Regions from separate parts of the Nonomuraea antimicrobica genome, predicted to be linked through region 1. Evidence: predicted binding sites of a transcription regulator. Region 1 holds the regulator's gene; the other holds the start of a gene.
What was found. Region 1 encodes HrcA, which represses chaperone genes, less so after heat shock. Its sites were predicted from a motif close to TTGGCACTCTCNNNNNGAGAGTGCCAA; they were not measured.
Positions count from the first base shown of each region.

Region 2: a site for HrcA is predicted at 5,341-5,367, ahead of groES (co-chaperone GroES). Genes of this name have one in related genera too.

Region 1 is NZ_BAAAZP010000187.1:108,252-115,760, forward strand. It holds gene hemW (radical SAM family heme chaperone HemW) at 1-781, shown strand, start outside; gene ABD844_RS42465 (DUF4870 domain-containing protein) at 793-1,788, opposite strand; gene ABD844_RS42470 (DUF3097 domain-containing protein) at 1,785-2,639, opposite strand; gene ABD844_RS42475 (hypothetical protein) at 2,657-3,145, opposite strand; gene hrcA (heat-inducible transcriptional repressor HrcA) at 3,705-4,718, shown strand; gene dnaJ (molecular chaperone DnaJ) at 4,730-5,869, shown strand; gene ABD844_RS42490 (16S rRNA (uracil(1498)-N(3))-methyltransferase) at 5,866-6,591, shown strand; gene ABD844_RS42495 (hypothetical protein) at 6,596-7,264, opposite strand; gene ABD844_RS42500 (SigE family RNA polymerase sigma factor) at 7,261-7,509, opposite strand, start outside.
Region 2 is NZ_BAAAZP010000238.1:52,299-59,807, reverse strand. It holds gene guaB (IMP dehydrogenase) at 1-50, opposite strand, end outside; gene ABD844_RS50285 (helix-turn-helix transcriptional regulator) at 378-1,511, shown strand; gene ABD844_RS50280 (DUF5319 domain-containing protein) at 1,551-1,928, shown strand; gene ABD844_RS50275 (sigma-70 family RNA polymerase sigma factor) at 2,038-2,673, opposite strand; gene groL (chaperonin GroEL) at 3,254-4,867, opposite strand; gene groES (co-chaperone GroES) at 4,940-5,251, opposite strand; gene ABD844_RS50260 (class I SAM-dependent methyltransferase) at 5,619-6,845, shown strand; gene ABD844_RS50255 (hypothetical protein) at 6,984-7,509, shown strand, end outside.

The sequences.
Region 1 (7,509 bases):
CCGGATCAGCTTCGGCATGCAGAGCGTCCGCGAGCACGTGCTCCAGGTGCTCGACCGGCGGCACACCCCCGGGCGGGCCGCGCAGGCCGTCCGCGAGGCGCGGGAGGCCGGGTTCGAGCACGTCAACCTCGACCTGATCTACAGCACGCCGGGCGAGTCCGACGACGACTGGCGGGCCTCGCTGTCGGCGGCCATCGAGGCCGGGCCCGACCACGTGTCGGCGTACTCGCTGATCGTCGAGGCGGGCACCAGGCTGGCGGCCCGCATCCGGCGCGGGGAGCTGCCGATGCCCGACGACGATGTGGCCGCCGACCGCTACCTGATCGCCGACGAACTGCTGGCCGGTGCCGGATATGGCTGGTACGAGGTGTCCAACTGGGCACTCACCGACCGGGCGCGCTGCCGCCACAACCTGCTCTACTGGACCGGCGGCGACTGGTGGGCCGCCGGGCCGGGGGCCCACAGCCACGTCGGCGGCACCCGCTGGTGGAACGTCAAACACCCGGCCGCCTACGCCCAGCGCCTGGCCGCCGGAGACTCGCCCGCGCACGCCCGCGAGGTGCTCGGCCAGGACGACCGCGACGCCGAGCGGCTGATGCTGGAGCTGCGGCTGATCTCGGGCTACCCGCTGGCCGAGGTGGCGCCCGCCGCCCGCGCGACGGTCGCGAGTGCCCTGGCGCGCGGGCTGCTAGAGCCCGAGCCGTTCAAGGCCGGTCTCATGGTGCTGACCCTTCAGGGGCGGCTGCTGGCCGACGCCCTCATCCGGGACCTGCTGGTCTGACCGGCACCGCCTCAGGTGATCATGCGGATGGACAGCGGGTAGCGGTAGCGCTCGCCCTTGTTCGTGGCGATCGCGGCCATGATGTGGAAGACCAGTGACATGATCCAGACGGCGGGAAACAGGATGAAGCCGATGAAGGCGACCATCAGGATCCCGGAGACGACGTAGCCGATGAACATGGTGATCTGGAAGTTGAGCGCCTCCGCCGCCTGGTCTCTGACGTAGGGGGACTCGTCCTTCTTCATCAGATAGATGATCAGCGGGCCGATCCAGGAGACCAGCAGGCCCAGGAGGTGCGACAACATCGCCATGGTGGTGTCGTCGGTGCCGGGGCGGGGGCCGAACCTGCCGGGGACGTACGGCTCCTGGGGGCGGCCGTAGCCCTGGGGGGCCTGGTGCTGGGCGGGGCCGTATCCGGGAGGCGGGGGCGGGTATGCGCCGGGGTGGCCGTAGCCGGCGGGCGGCTGCTGACCGTAGCCGGAGGGCGGTTGCTGACCGTGGCCGGACGGCGGCTGCTGGCCGTAGCCGGGGGCCGACTCGGGCTGCTGCCCGTAGGGGACCTGCTGGCCGTAAGGGGCCTGCTGAGCGTACGGGGCCTGCTGGCCGTAGGGAGCCTGCTGGGCGTAGGGGGTCTGGCCGTGCGGGCCGGACTGGCCGTAGGGGGTCTGGCCGTGCGGGGCTGATTGGCCGTGCCCCGGCTGGTCGTTGCCCGGCTGGCCGTAAGCAGGCTGGCCGTACGCGCCGGGTTGCTCGTAAGAGGGCTGGGCGTAGCCGTCTGGCTGGCCGTACGGGCCGGGCTCGGCGTGGGCGGGCTGCTGCGGGCCGGAGGGCGAGGGTGGCGGGAGGTCCGATCGGGAGACCTTGCGGGTGGCGTCGTCCCCGTAGCCCGGCTGCTGAGGGCCGGAGGACGGGGCAGGTGGGAGGTCCGACGGGGAGACGCTGCGCGTGGCGTCGTCGTCGGGCGGCGGCTGGGGCGGGTCCTGGCTCTGGGACGGGTCCTGGCTCATGGTGCCTCCGTAACGAAGTCGATCAGCTCCTCGACCCGGCCGAGCAACTCCGGCTCCAGGTCCGTGTACGTCGAGACGGCGCCGAGGATCCGCCGCCACGCCTGCGCGGGCTCCATGCGCCAGCCCAGGGCGGCGATCACGCCCTCCTTCCACGGCACCCCGCGTGGTACGTCGGGCCACGCGGGGATGCGCAGCACCGACGGCTTGACCGCCTGCCAGATGTCGACGAACGGATGCCCCACCACCAGCACGTCCGGCGAGGTGATCTCGGCGGCGATCCGGCTCTCCTTGGAACCGGGCACCAGGTGGTCGACCAGTACGCCCAGCCGTCGCCCCGGCTCGGGCCCGAACTCCGCGACGATGGCCGGCAGGTCGTCGACCCCTTCGAGGTATTCGACGACCACCCCCTCGACCCGCAGGTCGTGCCCCCAGATCCGCTCCACGAGGGCGGCGTCGTGCACGCCCTCCACGTAGATCCGGCTCTGCCTGGCCACCCTGGCCCGCAGCCCCTCCACGGCGATCGAGCCCGACGCGCTGCGCCTGGGCCCGGCGGGGGCCCCAGCGGTGGACCCAGCGGTGGACCCAGCGGTGGACCCAGCGGTGGACGCCGTGGGGCGTACCAGGGTCACGGGCCTGCCCTCCAGCAGGAACGCGGCGGGCGCGAGCGGGAACAGCCGGCGTTTGCCGAACCGGTCTTCCAGCGTGACGGCCTCCTTGTCACAGGCCACCACGGCGCCGCAGAAGCCGCTGTCGGCGTCCTCCACGACGAGGTCCGGCTCGGCGGGCACCTTCGGGATCTTCCCCTTGCCCGGCCGCCGCCAATTTCCCGCCAGCACATCGCCCTCGTACACACGGGGACCGTAGCAAATCACCCACCGACCGCAAGGCGCTTACGCGCGCCGCCGCGGCGGACCAGGACGACGATCGTGCCGGCGACCGCGGCGAGCAGCCCTGCTACCGGGATCGCGATCAGGGCGACCAGCCCGCCGGCGACGCCGCCCACGGCCGACATGGCGTCGGGGCCCACGCCGTAGCGCACGGTGGCCTGTTCCTGGTTGACGCAGGTGAGCTGGTAGTCGCCCTTGGCCGGTGCGTTGATCACCAGGAACTGCTCCCACACCGCGCCCCCGGTCGTGACCGTCTGGGTGCCGGTGGTCTTGGCGAGCCTGGCCTGTCCTGGGCCGCCGGTGATGGCGCAGTCGTAGCTGACCTGGGTGTCGCTGGCGATGTACACGCCGGGCTTCTCGGCCGGGTCGACGGGTACGGTGACGCTTTCGCCGGACGCGAACGTACGGGTCGGGCCCGCGTCGGCCACGCCGCCGACGAAGAGCGCCACCCCGGCCGCGAGGCACACCACGAACACGCCCCAGGCGCCGGCCAGCCACCACAGGCTGGGTTTTATGGCTTTGGAAGATATTGGCGGTGGAAATTGGGCTTGTTGGCCGTATTGTCCGTACTGAGGTGGCGGGCCGAACGGGGCCGGCTCACCTAACGGAGGTGGCGCCTGTCCGAATTGTGGCGATTGGGGCTGTTGTCCGAAAGGTGGCATTTGTCCGAAAGGTGACGGCTGGCCGTACCCGGGCGGCGGACCCGGCTGTTGCCCTGGTTGTGGGCCTGGCTGTGGGCCTGGCTGTGGGCCTGATGGCGGGCCGGGCTGGGAGCCGGGCTGCGGGCCGTACTGAGGCGGTCGTGGTTGACCGTGGTAGGGACCCTGCCCTGGCGGCGGGCCGTACGACGGGGGCTGGGATTCGTCGGTCATGTGGGCAAGTGTGAGGCCTGTCGCTCGCAAGAAGCCAGACCAGGAGGGGACGCGGTGTTATCGCACCTTGTGGGCGAGAGCCGTACACTTGGCACTCAGGAACACAGAGTGCTAGACACCTCGTTCCTGATAAAGACAAGAGGCAGGAGGTGAGCACGTGCTCGACGATCGAAAGCTGGCGGTGCTCCGCGCCATTGTCGAAGACTACGTGTCCACCAACGAACCGGTGGGCTCCAAGGCGCTGGCCGAGCGCCACAACCTGAAGGTCTCCCCTGCGACGGTCAGGAACGACATGGCCGCGCTGGAGGACGAGGGATACATCACCCAGCCTCACACCAGCGCGGGGCGGGTGCCGACCGACAAGGGCTATCGGCTGTTCGTCGACCGGCTCTCGCAGGTCAAGCCCCTGTCGGGGGCCGAGCGCCGGGCGATCGAGACGTTCCTCGCCGGTGCGGTCGACCTCGACGACGTGGTCACCCGCACGGTGCGCCTGCTGGCGCAGCTCACCCGGCAGGTGGCCGTCGTGCAATACCCGACGCTCACCCGTTCGACCGTCAGGCATGTCGAGCTGGTCCCGCTGAGTGACCGGCGGGTCATGCTCGTGCTGATCACCAACACCGGCCGCGTCGAGCAGCGCGCCGTCGAGCTGCCCGAAGTGGTGGAGGACGCGCGGATCGCCCACCTGCGCGCCGTGCTCAACGCCTGTCTCGACGGCTGCGGCCTGAGCAGTGTGCCCGAGCTGGTCGCCGACCTGCCGGAGCGGCTGCCTGCCGAAGATCGGCCCGCCGTCGCCACGATCCTGTCGGTGCTGCTCGAAACGCTGGTCGAGCGGCACGACGAGAAGATCGTGTTCGCCGGGGCGGCCAACCTCGCCGGCGCCGACTTCACCATCGGCCTGCGCGACGTCCTGGAGGCGCTGGAGGAGCAGGTGGTGCTGATGCGGCTGCTCGGCGAGACTTCCTCAGACACCCCGTCCGCGCTCACCGTGCGTATCGGCTCGGAAAACCCCTACCTGCGCGGCACATCCGTCGTCGCGACGGGATACGGTTCTGGCGACAACCAACTCGCCCGGCTCGGCGTGCTGGGGCCGACGAGGATGGACTATCCCGTGACGATGGGCGCCGTACGCGCGGTGGCACGCTACGTCAGCCAGATCCTGGCTGCATCATAAGAGGTCGATAAGTGGCAAACAGCGACTACTACGCCACCCTCGGGGTGCGCCGTGACGCAAGTCAGGACGAGATCAAGAAGGCCTACCGCCGACTCGCCCGCGAGCTGCACCCCGACGTGAACCCCGATCCTGAGACCCAAGAGCGGTTCAAGGAGATCACGCAGGCTTACGAGGTGCTGTCCGACCCGAACAAGCGCCAGATGTACGACCTGGGCGGCGACCCCTTCGGCGGCGCCGGTGCGGGCGCGGGCGCCGGCGGGTTCGGGGCGGGCTTCCCGTTCAGCGACATCATGGACGCCTTCTTCGGCACGGCGAGCGGCGCCCGCGGGCCACGCTCGCGCGCCCGCAGGGGGCGCAACGCCACGATCCGGGTGGAGCTCGACCTGCGTGAGACGGCGTTCGGCACCACGCGCGAGCTGGTCGTCGACACGGCCGTGCTCTGCGAGGTGTGCCACGGTGCCGGAGCGGCGGCGGGCACCCATCCCGACACCTGCGACATGTGCAACGGGCGCGGTGAGATCTCCCAGGTCACCCGCTCGTTCCTGGGCCAGGTCATGACCTCGCGGCCGTGCCCGCAGTGCGGCGGGTTCGGCTCGATCATCCGCCACCCCTGCCAGGAGTGCTCCGGCGACGGCCGGGTGCGCACCCGCCGCACGATCAAGGTCCGCATCCCCGCGGGCGTCGAGGACGGCACCCACATCCAGCTCGCCGGCGAGGGCGAGGTCGGCCCCGGCGGCGGCCCGCCCGGAGACCTGTTCCTCGAGATCGTCGAGCGGGCCCACGAGATCTACGAACGCCGCGGCGACGACCTGCACTGCACCGTGCAGATCCCGATGACCGCCGCCGCCCTCGGCACCGTGCTGACCGTGGAGACGCTCGACGGCGCCGAGGAGATCGACGTCCGGCCCGGCACGCAGTCCGGCCAGGTCATCACCATGTACGGGCGGGGCGTGCAGCGGCTCAACGAGTCGGGCCGGGGCGACCTGCTGATCCACGTCAACGTCGAGACGCCGAGCCGCCTCGACCTCGCGCAGGAGGAGCTGCTGCGCGAGCTGTCCAGGTTGCGGGGCGAGGAGCGGCCGCCGGGCAAGTTCGCCCCGGGGCAGCAGGGCTTCTTCTCCCGGCTGCGCGACGCCTTCAACGGCCGGTGACCACACCGGTCTTCCTGTCCCACGACCTCGACGGCCCCGAGTTGACGCTCGGCGGCCCCGAGGGGCGGCACGCCGCCGCCGTACGCCGCCTGCGGGCCGGTGAGCGGGTCGATCTGACCGACGGGGCCGGAGCGGTCGCCGAGTGCGTCGTGCGCGAGACGCTGAAAGACGCGCTCCGCCTCGACGTGCTGAGCCGCTACGACGTCGAGGCGCCAAGGCCCCGGCTCGTGGTCGTCCAGGGTCTGCCCAAGGGCGACAGGGGCGAGCTGGCCGTCGAGATGATGACCGAGGCCGGCGTCGACGTGATCGTGCCGTGGTCGGCCGCGCGCAGCATCACCCAGTGGAAGGGCGACAAGGTCGCCAAGGCGCTGGGCCGGTGGCGTTCCACGGCCCGCGAGGCCGGCAAGCAGGCCCGCAGGTTCCATCTGCCCGAGGTGGCCGAGCCGGCCTCGACCGGGCAGGTGGAGCGGCTGCTGTCGGAGGCGGCGCTGGGGCTGGTGCTGCACGAGGAGTCGGCCGAGCCGCTGTCCGGGGTGGCGCTTCCCGCGGGCGGCGACATCGTGGTGGTGGTGGGTCCTGAGGGCGGGGTCTCGGAGGAGGAACTGGCCCGGTTCATGGCGGCCAAGGCGGCGCCGGTGCTGCTGGGGTCGACGGTCCTGCGGACGTCCACGGCGGGGGTGGCGGCGGCGGCCGTGCTGCTGAGCCGTACGGGACGCTGGTGAGCCGCTAGGGCGTCGTCTGGTCGGTGTCGAGCAACGGGGTGACCCCGCCGTCGGCGACCGGTGGCTCGGTCACCTCGTCGGCCGGTGGGCACTCCTCCGGCGGGCACGGCGACGGCTGCACGGTCGTCTCCACGGCCGTGGGCGTCGGAGAGGGCGAGAGCGAGGGGCAGTCGGACGGCGGCTCGGGCTGCGGCTCGGCGAGCGGCGTGGGGCACTCGGTCGTGGTGGGGGTCGGGGTCGGGGTGGGCGACGGTGACGGCCTGCTGGTCGAGTCGGCCTTGTGCGAGGGCTTCTGGGAGGCGGGCGCCGAGGTCTCGGGGATCACGACCGGATGCGACGGCACCGGGGCGGGCTCCTCCGACGGCGGCGGCAGGGAGCGGGTGGTCGAGGAGTTGGTCGGAGCCTTGGAGGACTCGTCGTCCACGGGCTGGACGGACATGCGGTCGATGATCTGGGAGCGCAGCTCGGGAACGGCCATCACGACCGCCCCCGCCACCAGGAGCGCGCTGGCGGCGGCCGCCCCCGCACGCCACCAGAACAGGTTGCGCACGCCACGCCGCTCGATGCGGGCACGGATGATCTCCAGTCCGTCCGGCGAGGGCACGACCGCGTCCGCCTCCGCGCGGAGCGCACGGCGCAGGCGTTCGCCGTGCTCGTCGGGGGGCTGGGTCATGACATTTTCTCCAGGACCGATCGCAGGGCGGCCATGCCACGTGCCGTGTGGCTCTTGACCGCGCCCTTGCTGATGCCCATGGCGTGGGCGATCTCAGCTTCGGACAGATCACCGTAGTAGCGAAGGACGAGTGCTTCTCTCTGGCGGGTGGGCAGGGCGCGTAACGCCTCGATGACGGCAGAGCGTTCCAACTCGCCGATCGCGCCGTTCTCGGCGCTCGGGGCGTCGGGCAGGCCCTTGGGAGC
Region 2 (7,509 bases), on a different contig from region 1:
ACCAGCAGCACGTCGTCGAAGGTCAATCCCATTTCGGTGAACTTGGACATGCCGCGGCCCCTCCTGCCTTGAGCTGATTGAGCCAAGTCTAGGGCCTGTCTCCAAAAGGCACTGATGCCGGGAGGCTCCAAAAGGCACTGATGCCGGGAGGACGATGACCCCCACAGTCCGTCGTACTCCCGGCATCCGCCGCGCCGGTGGATGGGACGGTCGGTGATCCGCCCCATCCACCGGCCACCGGCACCCCTGGCGGGCGGCGCCCCACGCCACCGGACCCCCCTCCGCGTCCTGATGGCCTGCGCCGCCGGGCCCATGAGCTGGGTGCCGACGCTAGGTAAAGCCTGCGTTACGCAACGGCACATTCGCAATGTGAATACGTGCAACTGCACGAAGCTGCACGCTGCTTGGAACGAGTCAGCCCAACGAGCGGACAGCGACGGACTTCGGAGCTATCCTCGCGACACGCCCGTGAACCCCCGACGGAGCCGCCCGTAATGCACAACCAGCCCCAAATCGCTTCCGATCCCTTTGAGACGCTGGGTCTCGATCCGGCCCAGACCGCGCTCTACTCCGCGGTGCTGCGCCTGCACAGGGCGACGCGCTCCGATCTGGCACAAGCGATGGACGGCCCCGTCGACATGGTCGGCCGCCAGTTGGACGATCTCGTCAAGCTCGGCGTGATCGACGTGCAGTCCGGCCAGTATCTCGCCAGGCACCCCGCCGCGGCGCTGGGCCGGGTGATCGCCGACCGCCTCGACCACCTGGCCGAGGAGAGCCGCAGGATCGATTCGGCGCTCGGTTCCATCCGCGGCCTGATCCGCGACTACGACGCCGGCCGCGACTACCGCAGCGGCCCTTTCACGGTGGAGATGGCGAGCGGGGCCGACATCCTGTACGAGAGCGTGGTCGGCATTGCCGTGCAGTCGCAGTCGCCGCCGTTGAAATTAGTCACCGCGATTCCAGACGAGCGCACCATGACGGATTTTGCCCGGAAATTTGCGGATCCATGGATTGATGCGCAAAAACGAAACCTGCTCACCGTTCACGCGATCATTCCGGTCTCCACTCTCCTGCTGCCCGGCGTCCGCGACCAGCTCACCAGCCTGATCGACGCCGGCGGCATGGTACGCACGCTCGACCGGGTGCCGAGCTGGTTCATGACCGTCGGGCCCGAGGTGGCGGGGCTGCCCGCGCACTGGGGCGGCAACCTGCCCGACCACGCCTACAACTTCTACCTCGTCCGCACCTCGGTCGTCGTGGGCGTGCTGTGCTCCCTGTTCGACGAGCTGTGGGCCCGCGCCGTACCGCTGCCGTGGAGCCACCGGGGCGACGGCGTGACCCAGGTGTTGCGCCTGGCCGCGCAGGGCCTGTGCGACGAGTCGATCGCCCGGCAGCTCGGCGTCTCGGTACGCACCGTCCGCGCGAGGTTCGCCGACGCGATGACCGAGTTGGGCGCTCAGTCCCGCTTTCACGCAGGTGTCGAGGCAGCCAGACGCGGATGGCTGAGGTAATCCCCACCGCGCGGGCCGCTTCGGTCATATGGTGGGAAGGTGCTGGAAGACGTCCCCCGCGATCCGTTCGCGGACGACCCGAACGACCCTTCCTCGGCGATGGGCGCACTCGACGACGCCGAGCCACTGACAGCGGCCGAACGCGACGAGGCCATCACCGACCTCGCCGACGTCGAGGTCTTCCGCTCCCTGCTCGAACCACAGGGAGTGCTGGGGCTCGTGCTCGACTGCCCGGAGTGCGGTGAGCAGCACTTCTTCGACTGGGAGCTGCTGCGCGGCAACCTGAAACAGATGATCGAGAAAGGCCAGCCGCAGGTGCACGAGCCGGCCTTCCACCCCGACCCCGCCGACTACGTGAGCTGGGACTACGCCAGAGGCTACGTCGACGGCGTCATCGACACCGAAGAGCGCCGCTGACCGACGTCATCGAGCAGCGCGGCCAGCAACCGCACTGCTCGATCGTCCGAGTCGGGCCGCTCGCCACGACCGAGCGCGTCGAGCAGCGCATCGGTCTCGTCCTCTGGGGTCAAGCCGACTCCAGCTCGGCCATCTGCCGCAGTCTGGCCAGCGCCCGATGCTGGGCGACGCGGACGGCTCCTGGTGACATGCCGAGTACATTACCGGTCTCCTCGGCGGACAGCCCCGACACCACCCGCAGGAGCAGCAACTCCCGCTGGTTGTCCGGCAGCCTGGCCAGGAGCCTGCGGGCGTGCTCGACCTCGATGTAGCGGACCACCGTCTCCTCTGGCCCCGGCCCGTCGTCGGGCCCGTCGGGCAGATCCTGGGTCGGTACGGCCGAGCGCACCGAACTGCGCAGCGCATCGGCCACCTTGTGCGAGGCGATCCCGAACACGAACGACGCGAAAGGGCGCCCCATGTCGCGGTACCGCGGCAACGCGGACAACACCGCGATGCACACCTCCTGGGCCACGTCATCGGCAATGTGATATTGCCCAGAAACCCTGCCCAGCCTGGCACGGCAATACCGCACCACCATCGGACGCAACTCGCCGAGCAGGGATTCGATCGCACTGCGATCTCCCTGCACAGCGAGGCTCGTCAGTTCTCTTAGGTCGGAGTCATCCGTCCGTGCCGGAAGTCTCGACGCGAGCCTTACCCCAATTTTGGCGTCGGCGACGCTTCCCTCGCTCACGATAGGCATGATGCCCGTACTGATCGGGCCTGTCGTCATGGCGAACGGATACGGATTGGTCACATTGAAGCGACGATAACGACCAGTAATCGGCCGACCACACTAAGGCTTATCATTGACATAATGTTTCAGGGGATAACCCGGAATGCACGATATTTGTCAGACCCCAGACGCTTATCCCGCGTTCCCGGTTTACTCGGCTAATCACCCCTTTCTCCACACTTCCCCACATCCCCACCTGCGGCATCGAAGGTCGAAACCTTCCCCTCATTCACCCCTGACCTCCAGGAGCTCCAGATCCCCGCGGCCCCAGAGCCACCTCGCGACTGAAGGCACCTCGCGGCTGGGGGCACCCGTGGCGGAAGACGCCGCCGGCGGCCACAGGGGCACGTGCCGCTGACGGCCACGTGGGTGACCACCTGCGGGCCACCCGGCCCTGGTGGGGTCACCCAGCCCTGGTCGGGCCACTCAGCCCCGGTTGGGCCACCCGGCCCTGGTCCAGGCTTTCAGGAGCCCGTGGACGGGCCGGAAATGCCGTACGGCCCGCACCCCAGCGGGTGCGGGCCGTACGGACGGCGGAAGAGAGCGGTCAGTGGCCGTGGCCGTGACCCTGGCCGGCGGCCGGGGCCTCCTCCTCGGGCTTGTCCACCACGAGCACCTCGGTGGTGAGGAGCATGCCCGCGATCGAGGCCGCGTTCTGCACGGCCGAGCGGGTGACCTTCACCGGGTCGCTGACGCCCTGGTCGAGCAGGTTGCCGTATTCGCCGGTCGCGGCGTTGAGGCCGTGACCCGGCTCCAGCTCGGCCACCTTGTGCGTGACCACGTAGCCCTCGAGGCCGGCGTTCTCGGCGATCCAGCGTGCCGGCTCGACCAGGGCACGGCGCACGATGGCGACGCCCGTGGCCTCGTCGCCCGTCAGGCCGAGGTCGTCGATGTCCTTCGAGATGTGGATCAGCGCGGAGCCGCCGCCGGAGACGATGCCCTCCTCGATCGCGGCGCGCGTCGCGGAGATCGCGTCCTCGAGGCGGTGCTTCTTCTCCTTCAGCTCCACCTCGGTGGCGGCGCCGACCCGCAGCACGCACACGCCGCCGGCGAGCTTGGCCAGGCGCTCCTGCAGCTTCTCGCGGTCCCAGTCGGAGTCGGACTGCTCGATGGCGAGCCTGATCTCCTTGACGCGGTCTTCGATGGCCGCCTGGTCACCGGCGCCGTCGACGATCGTGGTGTTGTCCTTGGTCACCACGACGCGGCGGGCCGTGCCGAGCACCTCGAGGCCGACGTGCTCGAGCTTGAGGCCGACCTCCTCGCTGACGACCTGGCCGCCGGTGAGGATGGCGATGTCCTGGAGCATTGCCTTGCGGCGGTCGCCGAAGCCCGGGGCCTTGACGGCCACGGAGGTGAAGGTGCCGCGGATCTTGTTGGTAACGAGCACGGCCAGGGCCTCGCCCTCGACGTCCTCGGCCACCACGAGCAGCGGCTTCTTCGTCTGGGCGATCTGCTCCAGCAGCGGCAGGAAGTCCGCGATGGAGGAGATCTTGCCCTGGGTGAGCAGGATGTAAGCGTCCTCCAGGACCGACTCCATCCGCTCGGGGTCGGTCACCATGTAGGCCGACAGGTAACCCTTGTCGAACTGCATGCCCTCGGTGAACTCGAGCTCCATGCCCATGGCGTTGGACTCTTCGACGGTGAGCACACCGTCCTTGCCCACCTTGTCGAACGCCTCGGCTATCAGGTCGCCGATCTGCGCGTCCTGAGCGGAGATCGTGGCCACATTGGCGATCTCCTTCTTGTCCTCGACCGGCCGGGCGCTGGCGAGCAGCTTGTCGCTGATCGCCTTGGCGGCCTTGTCGATGCCGCGCTTGAGCGACAGCGGCGAGGCGCCGGCCGCCACGTTGCGCAGGCCCTCGCGGACCATGGCCTGGGCCAGGACGGTCGCGGTGGTGGTGCCGTCGCCCGCGACGTCGTTGGTCTTGGTGGCAACTTCCTTGGCGAGCTGGGCGCCGAGGTTTTCGTAGCGCTCCTCCAGCTCGATCTCACGAGCGATGGTGACACCGTCGTTCGTGATCGTCGGCGCACCGAACTTCTTGTCGATGACGACGTTGCGGCCACGCGGGCCGAGGGTAACCTTCACGGCGTCCGCGAGGGCGTTCACGCCGCGCTCAAGCGCGCGGCGGGCACCCTCGTCGAACTCCAGGATCTTCGCCATTGCTGAGAGTCCTCTCCTGGCGTCGAAAGCCCCGGCCGCCCTCAAGAGCGCCCGGGGCTCGACACATCCGGCCTACTTCTCGATGATCGCGAGAACGTCGCGGGCGGAGAGCACGAGGTAGTCCTCGCCGCCGTACTTGACCTCGGTGCCGCCGTACTTGCTGTAGAGGACGATGTCGCCCTCCGAGACGTCGAGCGGAATCCGCTTGTCGCCGTCCTCGTCCCAGTTGCCCGGGCCCACCGCGAGGACCTTGCCCTCCTGCGGCTTCTCCTTGGCGGTGTCAGGGATGACCAGGCCGGAAGCGGTGGTCTGCTCGGCCTCCAGCGGCTGAACCACGATGCGGTCGCCGAGCGGCTTAACGGGAACCTTGGTGGCGGTCGTCACGATCGGACCTCCCCTTCAGATTTGAATGATCTAGAAGAGGCGACCAGCCCGGCCTGCCGTCGCGGGTGTCAGACCTGCCTCGTCGCACGTTGGCACTCTCAAGGGGAGAGTGCCAACAGGAAACATATGCAAGAGGGGCTTGACAGTCAACACGAACGCGTCTGCTGAGAGCGATCAGACGGGCGAGCGCCCCAGCGGAACGGACCTGCGCGGCGGCGGCCCCGTAACCCAGTCTTCCACGTGCGCGAACGTCCCACACCCGCACCTCGCCGCTCCAGCGCCGTTCCGTCACAGCGGACCCCCTGGCGGGCCCCCTGACGACCGCACATGACAGGGCGGGCGTGCCGTGGCGCTAACGTCGGGTGACGTGGACCTCGACGCCTTCACCGAGTTGCTGACCCCGCGCGGCCGGCGGGCTCTCGCGGAGGCCGGGGAGCTGACGGGCGCCGACCCGGTCGTCGCCGCCACCACCCTGCGCAAGACGTACGACGCCGGGCTCACCTCCGCCGCCCTCACCCAGGCGGGGCTCAGACAGCGGGCCAGGGCCAAGTTCGGCGCGGACGCCGGCCGGATGTTCTTCACGCCGCACGGCCTGGAACAGTCCACCCGCGCCGAGGTCGCCGAGCACCGCGCCCGCCGCCTGCTCGCCCTGCACGGCGGCGCCCCGCGCGTCGTGGACGCCTGCTGCGGCATCGGGGGCGACCTGCTCGCGCTGGCCCGCGCCGGGTGCACGGTGAGCGCCGTGGACACCGACCCGCTGACCGTCGCCGTGGCCCGGGCCAACGCGGAGGCGCTTGGCCTGGCCGACCGGGTGACGGTGAGCGTCGCCGACGCGGCCGAGGTACGCCCCGAGAACTACGACGTGCTGTTCGCCGATCCGGCCCGGCGCACGGGCAGGGGCCGGACGTTCGACCCGATGGCCTACTCGCCGCCCTGGCCCGTGGTGCTCGGCCTGATCTCCCGCGCCGGTCTGGCCTGTCTCAAGGTCGCCCCCGGCCTCCCGTACGAGTTCATCCCCGAGAGGGCCGAGGCCGAGTGGATCTCGTACAAGGGGGAGGTCAAGGAGGCCACGCTCTGGACCGGGCAGGGCGGAGGCAGGCGCGCCACCCTGCTGCCCGGGGGCCACACGCTGACGGCCGCCGGCGTCCGCGCCCCGGTCGGCCCGCCGGGCCGCTACGTCTACGAGCCCGACGGGGCCGCCATCCGCGCGCACCTGGTGGGCGAGGTCGCCGAACTGGTGGGCGGGCGGCTGCTCGACCCGATGATCGCGTACGTCACGGCCGACGCCCCGGCGACCACCCCATGGGCGGCCGGATACGAAGTAGAGGACGTCCTCCCCTTCTCCCTGAAGAAACTCCGCGCCGCCCTTCGGGAACGACAAATCGGTAATGTCACCATCAAGAAGCGCGGCTCCGCCGTCGACATCGAACGCCTGCGCACCGATTTGCGGCTCAGCGGCCCGAATTCCCTGGTCGTCATTCTGACCAGGATTCTCGACAAACCCTCGGTAATCCTCTGCAAGGACCTCTCACCTGCCCGAATCACCGAATCCGGCCATCCGTACGATAATCGCGATCTTTCAATTCAGCCCTGACGGACCTTGATCGAAAGGCTAAGGTGGGCGGGCGGGAGTTCGCCCTCTATCGCGGTTAGCCGCGTTCTCGCTTTCCCATATGAACCTGACCTACCCCACCGCTGCGCAGCAGACCGTCGGCGAGCGAAGGAGCTTTCGGTGGACCATTCCAATCACACCACCCTTCTCCAACCGGGCGCGTACAACGCCGACGTCGTCCCCAAGAGGATGCGCGACCTGCTCGCCCGCGCCGCCCAGGACCACGTCTACGAGCAGCGCACCCAGGGAGCCGTGCTCGACGAGATCCGCCAGCGGCTCGAAGGCATGGAGTGGCTGCTGCGCGAGGTGCGCGAGCGCGAGCTGGGCGGGCTGAGCGGCACCCTGGAGACGGTCAGCGGGCGGCTCGACGAGATCTCCGCCAAGCCGCCGATGTGGGCGGAGGGCCTGGCGCAGCACATGGAGGCCGTGCGCGACCACGTCGACGCCGTCGGCGAGCGGGTGGGCGACGTGGACGCCCGGGTGGCGCCGGTGTCCGACCTGCCGAACCTGTGGACCGATCTGGGCACCATGGGCGAGGGCGTCGAAGAGGCGCTCAACCGGTTGCAGTCGGTGCTGGAGACCACCGACGGCATCACCAAGGGGATGTCCGACTTCGCCGCCACCCTGGCCGGGCTCAACTCCAGCA